DNA from 3 places in the Brevibacillus sp. genome. Region 3 is predicted to be linked to each of the others. Evidence: riboswitches for the same ligand, from Rfam matches in the RefSeq annotation. Region 3 holds a riboswitch; each other region holds the start of a gene.
The links. Region 3 has a riboswitch for cyclic di-AMP ahead of DEP07_RS10175 (C40 family peptidase). Riboswitches for the same ligand answer to the same signal wherever they lie in the genome.
Positions count from the first base shown of each region.

Region 1: linked by a shared signal. The riboswitch ahead of DEP07_RS21620 (CAP domain-containing protein) and the one ahead of DEP07_RS10175 (C40 family peptidase) in region 3 are both predicted to bind cyclic di-AMP.
Region 2: linked by a shared signal. The riboswitch ahead of DEP07_RS17650 (quaternary amine ABC transporter ATP-binding protein) and the one ahead of DEP07_RS10175 (C40 family peptidase) in region 3 are both predicted to bind cyclic di-AMP.

Region 1 is NZ_DOTK01000072.1:88-5,550, forward strand. It holds gene DEP07_RS21610 (cold-shock protein) at 1-178, opposite strand, end outside; gene DEP07_RS21615 (rhodanese-like domain-containing protein) at 607-954, shown strand; cyclic di-AMP (ydaO/yuaA leader) riboswitch at 1,039-1,197, shown strand; gene DEP07_RS21620 (CAP domain-containing protein) at 1,205-1,924, shown strand; gene DEP07_RS21625 (hypothetical protein) at 1,992-2,150, opposite strand; gene DEP07_RS21630 (homoserine dehydrogenase) at 2,299-3,309, opposite strand; gene def (peptide deformylase) at 3,349-3,879, opposite strand; gene DEP07_RS21640 (aminotransferase class I/II-fold pyridoxal phosphate-dependent enzyme) at 4,059-5,366, shown strand; gene DEP07_RS21645 (hypothetical protein) at 5,389-5,463, opposite strand, start outside.
Region 2 is NZ_DOTK01000056.1:26,652-32,114, forward strand. It holds gene DEP07_RS17640 (ABC transporter permease) at 1-881, shown strand, start outside; gene DEP07_RS17645 (ABC transporter ATP-binding protein) at 878-1,933, shown strand; cyclic di-AMP (ydaO/yuaA leader) riboswitch at 2,096-2,242, shown strand; gene DEP07_RS17650 (quaternary amine ABC transporter ATP-binding protein) at 2,674-3,894, shown strand; gene DEP07_RS17655 (ABC transporter permease) at 3,878-4,720, shown strand; gene DEP07_RS17660 (glycine betaine ABC transporter substrate-binding protein) at 4,717-5,463, shown strand, end outside.
Region 3 is NZ_DOTK01000036.1:47,338-52,800, forward strand. It holds gene DEP07_RS10160 (class I SAM-dependent methyltransferase) at 1-73, opposite strand, end outside; gene DEP07_RS10165 (PspA/IM30 family protein) at 166-861, opposite strand; gene DEP07_RS10170 (LiaF transmembrane domain-containing protein) at 929-1,333, opposite strand; cyclic di-AMP (ydaO/yuaA leader) riboswitch at 1,637-1,773, shown strand; gene DEP07_RS10175 (C40 family peptidase) at 1,778-2,305, shown strand; gene DEP07_RS10180 (response regulator transcription factor) at 2,525-3,244, shown strand; gene DEP07_RS10185 (sensor histidine kinase) at 3,245-4,594, shown strand; gene DEP07_RS10190 (cytochrome P450) at 4,749-5,463, opposite strand, start outside.

The DNA of each region.
Region 1 (5,463 bases), on a different contig from region 3:
GTGGGCCACGGTTGCCAGTTACGATGTTGAACTGAACGCGTTGACCTTCTTCCAAAGTTTTGAAGCCGTCACCTTGGATTGCGCTGTAGTGTACGAAAACGTCGTCTCCGCCTTCTACTTGAATAAAGCCATAACCTTTTTCTGCGTTAAACCATTTAACTGTTCCGTTCGATTGCATGTAAAAAAACCTCCAAAAGTCAATTTGAATATGCAGTCATATTTACCGAGGCAAATAAAGCTCACATATCATGAAGAAATACTCCAACATCTGATTGCAATACGCCTTCATGATATGTGAATTTATTCTACTTCGACAATATGAAAGTGTCATAGGACGGAACTGCCATGTTAAAACCAAAACTTTTTGAAAACCTAAAACGACGAAAGCCCTTCCTCTCTCCCATCCTTGCGGCTCCGATGACCGCGCCAGTGTGAATCGGGAATCCAAAAACGTTATCCATCAGCATCATTATGCACCTCGATGAATTAGGCTTAATTATTCAAGTAATACTATCATTCTATCATACAAATACGCTATAATCAACTATTTAGATGCTACACGGCCCGTTTCTCACCTGATACACTAAGGTTCTGGAGGGATGATTCATGTCAAAAGAAGTGTATACAAAGCAAGAAATCAAGCAACTTTTGGAAAAGGGTACTCCGATTTTGTTCCTTGATGTTCGCGACGAAGCCAAATTTCAGACAGGCAGTGTGGAAAGCAAATTCGCTGACACGCGAAATGTTCCTTACGTGCACATGCTTGCGCAGGGCGACAAACTATTAGATGAAGAAACAGAACGGGCCGTCAAAGAAAGACAGATCATCACTGTATGCACAACGGGAAATAAAGCCCAAAAAGCGGCAGCTTTGCTGCGCGAGCACGGATATGAGGCAAAAGCGCTGCTCGGCGGATTGACAGCGTGGAAGGACGACGAAGACGAAGCGAAATAAACGCACTAGCACCAACGTTTCCAGCAGATTGGCAGATATTACTCCTTTATTTCGGGCGGGATGGTCTGATATTCTGGGTCATGCCAAACCAATACGCCGAAACTTCCTCACGAATGGAAGTGCGGGGGATCTTTTACGCGGATCAACAAAATCCGCTATGGGGTGAATCGCTCGAAGGAGCGTAGGGTTGTTTTCTCAACCCGAATCCGACAACTAACCTCGTAGGCCAAAAAAAGGAGACGATGTGAATATGAAACGTTTTGGAGCTACTGCCATCGCCATGACTCTGGGATTGGGCTTGGCCTTGACCGGATTTACTACTTCTGCTTCTGCTGCAACTTCCGCAAACTGCCCGTTGAAAAACGGTAACAGTACACCATATCAATTTTCCTATCAATGGATTCCATATGCGGGACAATTGCCTTTTGCATCCAATGCCCAGCAAAATCAGGTTGTTGTTCCACCAGTAAAGCAAGTACCTGTTCAGCAGCAGCCAGTGCAAAAGCCCGTACAAAAACCAGCGCAAACAGCACCGCAAGCACCTGCGCAACCAGTTGCAACTACACCTGCGGCTCCAACCGGACAAGCTGACCAGGCTAAAACAGGAGATTTCGCCAAGCAAGTCGCTGATCTCGTCAATCAGGAACGCGCAAAAGCAGGACTGGCTCCCGTGACGATGGACGCTTCTTTGTCCAAAGTGGCACTTGCAAAAGCAGCGGACATGTCGAACAACAACTACTTCGACCATACAAGCCCTACGTACGGTTCGCCATTTGACATGATGAAGCAGTTTGGCATCTCTTATATGACTGCGGGCGAGAACATCGCCATGGGTCAACGCAGCCCTGAAGAAGTCATGACGCAATGGATGAACAGTGATGGCCACCGCAAAAACATTATGAACCCGGCCTTTACCAAAATCGGTGTCGGATACACGAACGGCTACTGGGTTCAAGAATTTATCGGATAAAACAATCGTTTCACACGAAAGCCGGGTTTCTCTTCGCACAAAGAGACCCGGCTTTTCTCGTGTGGAGCTAGCCTTGCTCCGTATTTGCCGCGTTTTTCGCTTCGGGGGTGCAGCCGCAACCTTTCTGCTCGTCAAACAGAGCGACATCCTTTTGGTTCATCTTCTGTTTGGTCGGATAGGCAGAAACTTGTTGCAGTTCGGCATTGACATCAGATGATTGTTTCATCGTATGGCCCCCTCGCCGCTAATTTGGATATAGTTTGTGTTTGTGGTACATCGGTAGTATGCGCGTGAAAGCAGCAAATACATGCCTGCCGATCGCTGGAAAAGAGACGAAGCTTGCTCAGAGCTGTTGCCGTTTAGGAACTGCGCTTTTACTTGCTGAGAATATGTTCCAGGTCTTTCAGCGCTGCGGCTGCCGCTGCTACAGGGTCTGACTTCCCGCCGACCACCATCACCTCTCCCATCACATCGGTTTCGACCCGAATCGCCTTCGTAGTGCCTTTTACACGGGCAAAAGGGTGGCTCGCTTCAACCGCTTTCAATTCTACAGCCGCTTGAATCCCGTCCGCAGTCGGCCTGATCGTCCCGACCAGCTTGGGCACACGCCCGCTTTGTTTCCACTCCGCTATTTGTTCTGGTGTCACCTCGCGTACGCTGGCCCGCGGGATGTCGGACAGCTTGATTGGAGCAGCGAACGCAGCATTGGCCAAAATCGTCAGCTTGGATGCGGTGTCAAAGCCTTCGATGTCATATGTCGGGTCAGGCTCTGCGATTCCCATCGCTTGCGCCCGCCGGATCGCCTCTTCGCTGCTGATCCCTTCTTCCATCATGCTCGTCAGCACAAAATTGGTCGTTCCGGTAAAAATGCCTTCTACGTGCCTGATTTCACAGCCAGCCAAATTGTAGGTAAACAGGTCGATGGTCGGCAAAGCCGCCGCAGTCGCCCCGCTGATTTTCAACTGGACGCCTTGCTCTTTTGCCAAAGCGGACAAGCCGCTGTAATCGACGACGAGCGCACCTTTTGACACGGCAATGGCGTGCATTCCTTTTGTAAGCGCCTGGCGGATAAAGCCAAGGCTCGCTCCTCCCGTTTGGACATCGGACGGCCCGGCTTCGATCAAGATGTCCGCTTCTGTTTTCGCCAACCATGCTTCGGCGTTCCATGCCGAATCAACCGCTTTCTTTTCTTGGGCAAATGCGTTCAAGCCCTCTTCCGCAAGTCCATGCGGATCGTATAAGCTGCCAATTGAGCGGGCGACGCCGACAAGCCTGACGTCGGCCTGGTACAACTGGCGGTAACGGTCCTTACGTTCTTGCAGCAGTCGCGCGATTTGCTTGCCTACGGTTCCGAACCCTGTTAATACGATGTTCCAACGCTTCATTTGTCATTCTCCTTGTTGTCACAAAACATCAAGCGCTTGTCATGCTTGTCGGTAGACGTCTCTTCTGTATGCCAGGATCGCATTGGCGTCTTTTGGCCTGAGCTGTTTGCCCGTTTTCGCAGAGTACAGTGCTTCTACGTGATCGATGAACAAAATTCCTTCCAGATGATCCAGCTCATGCTGAAGACAACGCGCGAAAAAATCTTCTGCCTCAAAGACGTGCTTCTCGCCGCTGCGCGTCTCTGTCCGCACTTTTACAGAGCGTGCCCGACTCACGATCCCGATCACCCCCGGAATCGACAGGCAAGCTTCTGGACCTATCTGAACGCCGCTCACGTCCACAATCTCCGGGTTGATCAGCTCGACAAGGCCGCTGCCGCAATCCAGCACAACCAGCCGCTGCAAAACGCCGATTTGCACAGCCGACAATCCGGCCCGTCCTTTTTTGGCGTACAGCGTATGCTTCATGTCTTGCAAAATCGTTTCTGTCTGGGGAGTCATGGATGTCACTTTTCTCGACCTGTCGCGCAAAATCGGATTCCCTAATAGAACGATACTCCGTTCTGCCATCGGTACAATCCCTCCTGCCCCTCTATGTGTTTACAACGTAGCAAACGTTTTCACCCATTGTCAAAAGAATCCGTTCAAAAATCTGAAAAATCCCTGCCTGCTAGATGACAAATGCATGTAGATGCGCTATCTTTATTGTTGATGATAAACAGATGTTCCAAAGGAAGAGGGAGGCTACCATGCATTCACTGGCATCACAGCTGAATGAGACGATTCAGCGGGAAAATCCACACGTTTTTGAGATGATGTCCAACATCGGCAAGCTGATTTACTTTCCAAAAGAAGGAATTCTGAGCCAATCGGCTGAAGCGAAAGCAAAAGCGAAAAAATACAATGCAACAATTGGGATCGCCCTGGAAAACGGCCAACCGATGCACCTGAAAGTGATTCAAGACAATCTGTCGGCCTATGCGCCAAAAGATTTGTACGAGTACGCTCCTCCCGCCGGAAAGCCTGAGCTGCGTGCAGCATGGCGGCAAAAAATGATGGAGGAACAGCCTTCGCTGGCGAACCTGACGTTCAGCAATCCGATTGTCACCAACGCTTTGACCCACGGCCTGAGCGTGGTTGCAGACCTGTTTGCGGACAACGGCGACAGCGTCATCATCCCGGACAAAAACTGGGAAAACTACGAGCTGACTTTCTCCATCCGTCGCGGTGCTGAAATGGTCTACTATCCATTGTATAACGATGAGATGAAGTTTAATGCCTCCGGATTGCGTGAAGCGATTTTGGCGCAAAAAGATAAAGGAAAAGCGATTGTCGTCCTGAACTTCCCGAACAACCCGACAGGGTACACGCCAGGGGCAGAAGAAGGCCGTCAAATCGTGGCAGCGCTCAAAGAAGGAGCAGAAGCGGGCATCAACATCGTAGCCGTAACAGACGATGCGTACTTTGGCCTGTTCTTCGAAGACTCCATGCACGAGTCGCTGTTCCCTAGCCTGGCAAACGTACATCCGCGCATCCTCCCTATTAAAGTAGATGGCGCGACCAAAGAAGAATACGTTTGGGGCTTCCGCGTCGGCTTTATCACATATGCAGCTCCTTCCAGCGACCTGCTCGCCGCGCTGGAGCAAAAAACATTGGGCATTATCCGCGCAACCATTTCCAGCGGATCTCACCCATCGCAAACATTCGTCCTGCAAGCTCTCACCTCTCCTGAGTTCAAGGCACAAAAACAGGAGAAGCTGGAAATCATGAGAGGCCGCGCCAACCGCGTGAAGCAACTGCTCGACAGCGGCAAATTCGACGACGCCTGGGGCTACTATCCGTTCAACTCCGGTTACTTCATGTGCCTCAAGCTGAAAACCGTCGAAGCGGAAGCATTGCGCCAGCACTTGCTGGAACAGTACGGCGTAGGTACGATCGCTCTCGGCCAAACCGATCTGCGCATCGCTTTCTCTTGCATCGAAGAGGACAACATCGACGATCTGTTCCAATTGATCTACAGCGGCGTCAAAGACTTGGAAAAAGCAGTGGCAAAATAAGCACAAAAAGCGTTTTGGCCCTCTAGCCAAAGCGCTTTTTTTCTTGTCTGCCGCGATGTTTCTGCTGTTTTTCCACGAGCGTCACCAGCCCGATGAA
Region 2 (5,463 bases), on a different contig from region 3:
GGGTTTTGCTGCGGAAAAGCCGGGTAGACCAGACCAGTGCCGAGGACAAGTCCATCCGGCGGTCTTTGGGCAAGCACCGTTTGACGGCGGAGGTTTTGGTGGGCGGGTTTTTGCTTGTGACGAGCCTGCTTCCGCTTTTGTCGATGGCCGCAACCGCTTTTGTCAAAGCGTACGGCTTGCCGTTTGTCCCGGAAAATTTGACGTGGAAGCACTTTGCCTTCGTAATGTTCGACCACGCAGGTACGAAGGGAGCCATCGGCAACAGCTTGATGCTTGCCAGCATGACGGGTGTCTTGTGCGTCGTCGCGGGCACGCTGTTCGCCTACTGGCGCATTCATAAGCCGTCTGCGCTTGGCAAAGCGATGGAAGGGGCTGTAGCGCTGCCGTATGCGCTTCCGGGCATGGTGCTCGGACTTGCGATGATTTTGACCTGGATTGAACCGATTCCCGGCTGGCAGCCAGGCATATACGGAACGGTTTGGCTGATCATGATCGCTTACGTGACGCGCTTTCTCATTTTGCAAGTCAAAAGCAGTACGGTTTCGATCATGCAAGTGGGCAAAGAAGTGGAGGAAGCGGCACGGATCAACGGCGGGCGCTTCTGGACGAGATGGCGGCGCATTTTGCTCCCGCTCTACGCGCCGGGCATGGCAACAGGTTTGTTTCTGGTCTTTCTCACCGCTTTTACAGAGCTGACGATTTCGTCGCTCTTGTGGTCATCCGGCTCGGAAACGATCGGTGTCGTCATTTTCAGCTTTGAGCAGGCGGGATCGACAACGTACAGCACGGCCCTCTCGACTTTGATCGTAGGAGCCATCCTGCTGGTGCTCGCGGCGGGCAGTCTGTGGAAACGATACTGGCAACGGAGGATCGAACAATGAACAGTGCGCGGGTAATAGGGGTATCGAAAAAATTCGGGAATGTCACGGCGCTCCACCATCTCGATTTGCAGATCGGCCAGGGCGAGTTTGTCGCTTTGCTCGGTCCGAGCGGCTGCGGCAAAACGACGCTGCTGCGGCTCCTTGCCGGGTTCGAATCCCCGACAAGCGGAGAAATCTGGATCAACAACGAGTGTGTAGCCAGCGCGGCCAAGCGCAAGCCGCCGGAAGAACGGCGGATTGGCATGGTGTTTCAGTCGTTCGCCCTCTGGCCGCATTTGACGGTCTACGAAAACGTGGCGTTTCCTTTGCAGCATCAACAGCAGGTGCCGGAAGCGTACAAGCAAAACCCGAAAGCGCGGGTAGCCCAGATGCTGGAGATGGTCGGTCTGGGCGGTATGGAGGAGCGGTTCCCCAGTCAGCTTTCCGGTGGGCAAAAGCAGCGTGTGGCGCTGGCGCGCGCCATCGTGTTCAATCCGACCTTGTTGCTGATGGACGAACCGTTGAGCAGTCTGGACGCCGAGCTGCGCATGCAGATGCGAAAAGAAATCCAGTTCATTCACCGCGAACTGGGTACGTCGATTGTCTATGTGACGCACGATCAATCCGAGGCACTGGCCATGGCTGATCGCATTGTCGTGATGAAGGGCGGCAGAGTTGAGCAGGCAGGCACTCCGCACGACATTTACTACGCCCCGGAGTCGCCGTTTGTCGCCAAGTTTGTCGGCAGAGCCAACTTTTTAAAAGGGAACTGGGCTGCCGCGAACACCTTTTTGCTGGAAAAACAGGGAGCGTCATCGTTGCCGATCACCGTTTCGCGTGATTTTTCCGCTTTTTTCGATCAGCAAGTATTGCCTGTTCGCCCGGACCAGTTGAAGCTGTCCACCTGGCAACAAGGCGCGGACGGGATCATGGGCAAGGTCGCTCACGTCCAGTTTCAGGGCCGGGAGCTGATTTACTCGATTCGCGTCGGGGAAGAGGAATGGGAAGTGGTCACCGATATTAGCGAGCGGTTTGCTTACGATGATTCTGTACTGGTGAGCATTTGCGTGTAAGCTGGAAAGCAGGCGAAATAGCTTTCATTGGTGAGCAACCGATAGCTAATGTCAGGATATAAATAAAGAACGATCAAGCATGAGGCAAGCAGGCAGAAGCGAGCATTCACAATAATTGGCAGCAGGCGTATAATCAAATCACATTACCGAATCTGATTCAAACATTTCATACGGCCTAGTTCCGGGGCAACCCGGAAGCGGGGGAACCAATCTTTTGGGGTTAATCCTGAGCAATCAGGAGGGATGAGATAAGTCTTCTCTGCCATCCTACCCGTCAGCTAACCTCGTCGGCCAAAGCAGGGAAGGTTCATGAAGCGATGAAGTCTGGGCAATGATGCGAAAAAAGAGGAGCGGTCCTCTTCGGGCGCGTTTATAGGCCATTTCAGACTTTTTCTTTGGGACCTTTGTTCTTGAGAAAAAGGATGAAATAGGTCTATTTTTTATGGCGATTTTCATGTGTGGCTTTTGTCATACGCGTGCATGTCGATGTGCGAGGATGGCGGGCGGCAAATGAATTTCGGCATAAACCCGGTGCATGAAACCAAAAAACGAACAGCGAAATCAGGAAGACAGCGTACAGGGAGCCTTTTGCACAGGGGCGCCAGGTATTAGGTAAGCCTGCGTTATTCTGCAAAAATCGAGCGTACACAAGCGGCAGCGTCTGCAGGTGGTTCGTCCGGTTGGAAGCGGAACTTCGCAGGTTTTTTCATTTGGGAAAACAAGAAAGGGAGGAAAGGCTCATGCCCAAAATGACAGTCAGGCAATTGACGAAAGTGTTTGGCAAGCAGCCGCAGGCAGCGTTAAAGCTGTTGGAGCAAGGATGGACAAAGGAGCAAATTTTTAAAGAGACAGGGCAATCGATCGGTGTGAACCAGATCAGCTTCTCGGTAGCAGAGGGCGAAATTTTCGTCATTATGGGGCTGTCAGGCAGCGGCAAATCTACCTTGATCCGACTTTGCAACCGCCTGATTGAGCCAACCACTGGGAGCGTTCAGATCGATGGCGAAGAACTCATTGGTATGAAGCCGGCTCATTTGCGCGAGGTACGCAGGAGAAAGCTCGGCATGGTTTTTCAAAATTTCGCGCTCTTCCCACAGCGAACGGTACGGGAAAACATCGAATTCGGTTTGGAGATTCAGCAAGTACCGCATGGATTGAGGCAAGAAAAAGCACGCGAAGCGCTTGCGCTCGTCGGGCTTTCCGAGTGGGAAAATGCCTTCCCTGATCAATTGAGCGGCGGAATGAGGCAGAGGGTCGGCCTGGCCCGGGCGCTCGCCAACAATCCCGACATTTTGCTGATGGATGAAGCGTTCAGTGCCCTTGATCCGCTGATTCGAAAAGACATGCAGGATGAGCTGCTAGAGCTTCAGCTAACGATGAAAAAGACTATTTTGTTCATTACTCACGATCTGCATGAGGCATTGCGGCTCGGTGACCGGATCGCCCTGATGAAAGACGGTCGCTTCATCCAGGTCGGGCGTCCCGAAGAAATCATGACCGATCCTGCGGATGAATTCGTGAAAAAATTCGTTGAGGATGCAGACTTGTCCAAAGTGCTGGTGGCAAAACACGTGATGAAAAGGGCAGAAGCGATTACTCCTGACAAAGGTGCGAGGGTGGCCCTCCAGCTCATGATGGACAACGGGGTATCCAGTCTGTACATCGTAGACAAAAAGCGGACATTGCTTGGGCTTGTTACCGCCTATGACGTTTCGCTTGCGATCAATACGGGCGAGTCGCTTGAAACCATGATGAAAAAAGATATCCCCAGCGTGGGGCCAGATGCCCGTCTGAACAGCCTGTTTCCTCTGATGGCAGATTTGCACGTTCCGATTGCTGTCGTGGGTGAGGAGCGGCGTCTGTTGGGCGTCATTGTCAAGGGAGCGGTGCTCGGCGGGCTTGTCGGCAAGGTCAATCCGCAGCAGGGAGCAGAGGTGATGCCTCATGGATTCCGTGCCTAAGTTGCCGATCGGTGAGTGGGTGGAACGAATCGTTGAGGCGCTCGGTCAGCACAAAGGCATTTTGTTCGATCCGATCGCGATCATCATTTCGGGAATGGTCACGTACTTTACCGAGGTTTTGGCTGCGATACCGTCTGTTATTCTCATTTTGCTGTTCGGGGCGCTGGCCTGGGTATTTGGCGGGCGATCTTCGATGTTTTTCACATTGCTTGGGCTGTTTCTCATTGCCAATCTGGGGTACTGGGATGAAACGGTCGAAACGCTCGGCTTGGTTATTGCTTCTGCCCTGTTGTCCATCACTGTAGGGATTCCTGCGGGTATTGCCTGCGCGCGAAGCGATACTTTCACGAAGCTGGTCATGCCGTTGCTAGATTTGATGCAGACGATGCCAGCATTCGTTTACTTGATCCCGGCCATTTTCTTTTTTGGACTGGGCGAAGTACCAGGGGTCATTGCTTCCGTTATCTTTGCGCTGCCGCCGATCGTCCGATTTACGAATCTCGGCATACGTCAGGTTCCGCCGGAGCTTGCAGAAGCAGCGGATGCTTTCGGCTCATCGAGATGGCAAAAGTTGATGAAGGTGCAACTGCCTTTGGCGAAGACGACCATCATGGCGGGAGTCAACCAGTGCATCATGCTTGCGCTTTCGATGGTGGTTATCGCCGCCATGATCGGAGCAAAAGGATTGGGAGCCGATGTTTATCGGGCTGTATCCCAGGTGGATATCGGCAAAGGTTTTGAAGCGGGGTTATCGATCGTGATTATTGCTATCGTTCTGGACCGCATTTCCCAGCATGCCAAACAAAAGGAGAGAAAAGCGTTATGAACAAGTTCACGCGAAAAAATGCACTGACATGGGTGGTGGCTGCGGCTATTATGCTGGCAGGCTGCTCTCAGCAAGGCTCTACACCGACAGGGGCGACGATTGGGCACAATCCGAATCCCGTCCAGGTGCCGAAGAACGCGATTGGGGAAGCAGTGGGATATAAAATCATCGGAATTGACGCTGGTGCCGGCTCGATGGTGAAGACTGAGGAAGTCATGAAGCTGTACGGCCTGGACAACTGGCAGCTCGTAGAAGGATCGGATGCGGCGATGACTGCCGCGCTGACGCGTGCCTACGAACAGAAGCAACCAATTATCATCACGGGTTGGACGCCGCATTGGATGTTCAAAAAACTGGATCTGAAATATTTGCAGGACCCGAAAAACGGCTTTGGCGGAGCTGAACAGATTCATACCATCGTTCGAAAAGGATTGAAGCAGGATCACCCTGCCGCCTATCGGTTTCTGGACGCGTTCCAATGGAAGCCTGCGGACATGGAAGCTGTGATGGTACATATTTTGGACGGGAAAAAACCAGAGGAAGCGGCTGCGGAGTGGGTGAAAAACAACGAAGACAAGGTCGGGAAGTGGGTAGAGGGGCTTGCTCCGGTTCAAAAAGAAAAGCTGACCATCGCTTACGTGGCATGGGACTCGGAAATTGCCAGTTCGCACATAGTGAAGGAAGTGCTGGAGACAAAGCTCGGATATGAGGTGGAATTGAGTCAGGTCCAGGCTGGACCGATG
Region 3 (5,463 bases):
AACTCGGGATCACGCTGCCGACACGCCCAGGCTCAGCGATGAACCTTCGCAAAAAGACCATGAAGTCTGCCAAGAATCGTACCTCCTAGGGGAAAAGCAGCCTGCTATACAGGCTGCCTGATTGACACACTCTATTCTACAACCAATCCCCCAGTTCCTGTCCAATCAAGATTGTTCCGGCTGGGCGGACACTGGTTTTTTCTGTTGAAGCGATGCCTTGATGTTTGCCAGTTCTGTATCCAGATCGTCTTTTTCCAACTCAGAAAGCGCGTTCTCCCAAGCGAGGTTTGTCTGGCGCCATTGACCGCTCATTTGCGCTTCGGCTTCCATGCGCAGCACTTTTTCCTCCATGCGAGCAAAGCCACGGCCTGCGGACTGATTTCCGATTCCCACTACGGCATGATTCACTTGCTTTTGTGTACGAGCTACCTGTGCCCGAGCCATCAGCGTGAATTTTTTCGCACGCATTTTATAGAACTCTTCCTTCAGCTCAGCCAGCTTCTCGCGCATTTGCGTAGCTGCCTCGGATGCTGCCAGGTACAGTGTCTCATACTCTGCTGCACGCGCTTCGTATTGCTTTTTGTCTGCAAGTGCACGGCGAGCAAGTTCATCTTCCCCTTCTGTCAGAGCGAGCTTCACTTGACGATCGCGTTTGTCGATCAGTGTGTTCGCTTCATCCAGTTGTTGGCGGAATTTCTTTTCCAGTGCTACCTGACGGGCGACAGCCACTTCGACTTGTCCGATTTCCACTTCCATATCTCGCATGTATTGATTCAGCATGACTACCGGATCTTCCATCGAATCCAAAGCGTCATTCACCGAAGCTACTGTCAGGTCACGCAAACGTTTAAAAATACTCATGTTTATTTCCTCCTCATCATATCACATCGTGTCATTTCATCCAAAAGCTCTCGCGACTTGAGCAACTCTATGGCTGGCGACGGGTCACATCTTTTTCCCAGGCGTCCAGCGCGTCTTCTTTCAATACTTTTTGGGCCCACTGACGCTCCCAGGCAGGTGGCGCTTCTTTGGGGACATGACTGGGGCGCAGTAAGCGATACCCCAGATAAATCACACCAATGGCCAGTAAGCCGTGGAACAGCAGATGGAGCTTGCCAATCAGCATCAGGAACCCGAAGAGGAAGATCACGATTCCCCAGAAACGCGAACCGGATTGTCCCATAATCTTTCGAGCGCCGTACAGCATGATGACCCCGGGAATCAAAAGCCCGATCAGGTCACCGAAGTCGATTCCGATTTGATCCAGCAGAACCAACCCGCCGATTAGCAAGAGAACCAGCCCGAGCAAAACCTTTCCAGACCGTTCACTCATTGCTCGCTTACCTCCTATTCTCTTGTGCATGTGGTGCTTGCTAACTTATGCCCTTATTGTAGCCCCCCGGATAGGCTTTCCATAACGGGCGTGCGGTTGGTTTTTCCCTCCGTCCTTGGACGGAGAGCACTTCCTGCCATAATCGGACGAGCCTGTTTTCGCCCCATTCCAACCGCTCTTGCAATGTCGAAACAAAACGTTACACCTTTAGACAGGATTTTGTGACAAAAATATGAACAAGCAGTCAAAAAAAAGGAAAAATCGGACAAGCAGCGAATCTTCGTAGAGTGCGTGTAAAAAAACATCGAAAAATAGCCGAATTCCGCATGTCGGAAACGGGGGAACCAGTTTTTTGGGGTGAATAGTTGCGTTAGGCAACTTAGGGCGTCCTTTCGACCGAACCCTTCAGCTAACTTCGTAGGCTCACGAAAGGAGCAGTTTCTTTTGCGCAAGGTGGTACTATCTTTATTTATGGCTGGATTGCTTGCTATGGGAGCGGGCGCTGCACATGCGGCGGAGAACACGACACTCGAAGAGGTTGTCGATGATCTGTACGGCGTTCCTTACAAATCTTCAGGCACATCCAAAAAAGGCTTCGACTGCTCCGGTTTCACACGCTACGTATTTGACGCGTTAGGTGTAGACCTGCCGCACAATTCTGCCTCTCAATATGAGTACGGTACAGAAGTTGCACGGAAAGACTTGCAACCAGGAGATCTTGTGTTCTTTAATACAAACGGACGAAGCATCTCTCACGTGGGCATCTACATCGGGGACGGCACATTCGTGCATTCGGAATCCGGCCGCGGAGTCGTCAACACCAAGTTGAACGACCCGTACTACTGGAGCAAGCGTTTTGTTGGTGCCAAGCGCATCAGCTCGCCTGTTCTGGAAGCAAAGGCGGACACTCCGAAAAAGGAAAACGCGGTGCAAGCTGCATCGTTGCCGGAAAATCAACCAAAAAAGAAGTAGTTCGGCAAAAACATAAGAGCCAGGGACAATCGTCTCTGGCTTTTTCTGACGAAATTTAGTACCAGGTCTAATTAGGTGCCCTTACTTATAAGGAAATAAGCATGAATGAAGGGATACTTGTTCCTATTCTGTGAAAGCATGTTATGATAGACAAGGCTGATTCTTTTTTTGCCATGACACTTGTCCACTTATTAATAGAAGTAACTGGGGGTAATTCCGGTGAAAGATCACATTTTAATCGTTGACGACAATCAGGAGATTATTGAACTGCTTGAAGATATTTTGGAAAACGAAGGCTTTCAGGTCTCCTCTGCGGAAAATGGCGAGGATGCACTTGCCCTGCTCAGCCAGGGAGAGCGGCCTAATCTCATTCTGCTCGATATCATGATGCCTAACATGAGCGGCTACGAGCTGTGCTCGCAAATCCGTCGGGAATGGGACTTGCCTATTTTGTTTCTCAGCGCCAAAAGCAAGGCCGTAGACAAAGTAGTCGGTTTTGAAATCGGGGCCGATGATTACATTACGAAGCCGTTTGACACGGAAGAACTGCTCGCCCGCATACGCGCCCATCTGCGCCGCTACGAGCGCATCCGCAAGCATACCGAGGAGCAGCCGGAAAAAGACGCCTCCGGTTCCCCGATCACGGTCTTGAAGTTCAAGGATTTGGAAATCCATAAAGAAACGTATTCCGTCTACGTCAACAACCAAAAGATCGAGTTGTCCACGAAAGAGTTTCAACTGCTGACTTTTCTCGCTGAAAATGCGGGTATCGTCTTCACGCGGGAACAAATTTACGACCGCGTCTGGGGCTATGGCTACGGCTCGCTCAATACGGTGACGGTACACATCAAAAACTTGCGCGAGAAGCTGGAAACAGAGCGGCAATTCATCAAAACTCAGTGGGGGACGGGCTACGTATTCATCGGGGAGAAGCTTTAGATGAGCCTCCGCAAAAAACTGTTTCTTTCTTTTATCGCGTTGATTACGCTCAACATCCTGCTGTTCAAGTTCGTTTTTCAGGACATCATCATCGACCAGTTGAAAAACGACCGTCACAACCAGTACCAGGCAGAAAAGGTCCGGGTCAACCAACTGCTGCGCTCCAGCAACTTCAAGGACCCGATCGAGCGCCAGGAGCTGGAGAAGCAGTTGCCAGAAGACGTCATGTACCGGATGGTCGTGAAGGACGCGAGCGGCAACACGATTTACCACAGGCCGTCAAAAGCCTACTCCTTGAAGCTGTCCCTCCCTTCCACCACGAAAAGCGACCTGAAAGTCGTGGCAGAATACCATTTTCAGCAAGAGCCTCCCCGTGAAGGCGAGATTGTCATCTATTTCTACACGGACGATTACGACATTATGGGCACAACCGGAGTCTCGATGATGCTCTGGTTTATTTACGGAAGCCTCGTGCTGGTCGGCTTGCTGTTGCTCACTCTGTTCGTCCGCTGGATTTTGCGTCCGGTTAGCGAACTGGCCCGTGTCACGCAGGAAATTCGCGAAGGCAAGCGGCTGGTGACGTTTACGTATCGCTCCCATGACGAGTTCGGACAGTTGTTTCGCTACTTTGGCGACATGGTCGATGAACTGCGTTTTTCCGAAGAACGGCAATCTGAGATGATCGCTTCGATCGCCCACGATTTCCGCACGCCGCTGACTACGATCAAAGGGTACGCCTCCTATATCGGCTCTGGCCGCGTCACGGATTTGATGCGCATCCAGAAGCAAATGGGCAAGATCGAAGTGAAGACGAGCGATCTGGAAAAGCTGCTGGACGAGCTGCAAGACTTTACCGTGCAAAGCACAGAGGTGCGGCTCAACATTAGCCGCATTCACGTAAAAGGCTTTTTGAAGGGAATTATCGAGGACTACCTGGCGCGGGTGAAAGAAGCCGGATTGACTTTTCAATGGAAACTGCGCGTCTCCAATGAGCTGCACATCGAGGCCGATGAAACCAAGCTGCGCCGCGTCATGGAAAACTTGATCAACAATGCGATTCACTACAACAAACCGAATGGCTCGATTTTGATTACATGCGATCAGCGAGAAGGTCACGTGCTGTTCTCCGTGATCGACAAAGGGGAAGGAATTGCTGCCGAAGATTTGCCGAAAGTCTTCAACAAGTTTTACCGCGCGGAGAAATCCCGCAACCGCAACAACGGCGGCACAGGGCTCGGACTGACGATCTGCCAGAGCATCGTGCGCCGCCATGGCGGAGAACTCACGGTAAACAGCGAACAGGGAATAGGAAGCAGCTTCTCCTTCACCATTCCCTTTTTCCACGGATAGTTTATTTAGATTTATTGTCAGTTAATTTATTCTTTATATTTCTCTGTTAAAGTATTTCTTGTAAGCATGTTGCTTTCAGTGATAAATAACCCCCAGTTCGGTATCTGACACATCACGGCGAAACCGTAGTGAAAAGATGCCTCTTTTTTTTGCCTTAATCCCGTTTTTCCAGGCGCATGGGCAGTCCGTTTTTCGGACGCAGCGTAACCAGCGGCTCTGGCTCCACTACCTGTCCAGGCTCCGCAAGCCGCAAGCGATATCGCTGCGCAATCGTCGCAAGCAACAATGCCGCTTCCATCAGGGCGAAGTTGTTTCCGATACAAACCCTTGGCCCGCCCCCAAACGGAAAGTAGGCATACGCAGGGTTGCGTTTCAGCAAGTCGCTGGCGAACCGCTCCGGGATAAACTCATCCGGCTTGTCGTAATACCGTTCCAGACGGTGCATGACAAACTGGCTCATCATCAGCGTCTCCCCCGGCTGATAGGTGTGTTCCCCGATCTTCACTTCTTCGACAACTTCCCGATTGATCGTCCAGGCGGCTGGATACAGTCTCAATGTTTCCGAAACGATAAGGCTCGTATAGGTCAGTTTGGGCAAATCCTCCACCGTAGGCAGTCTGCCTTCCAGCACGGTTGCCAGTTCTTCATGCAGCTTCTGCTCGACGTGCGGATGCGTAGCGAGCAAATAAAACACCCACGACATCGTGTTGGCAGTCGTCTCGTGACCTGCCACGAAAATCGTCATGACCTCGTCTCTTACTTGCTCGTCCGTCATGCCTTGACCGTCGTCCTCGTCCCTCGCAGCGAGCAGCATTCCCAACAAATCGTCTTGCTGAGCTTCCGGATTTTTTCGCCTTGATTCGATCAAA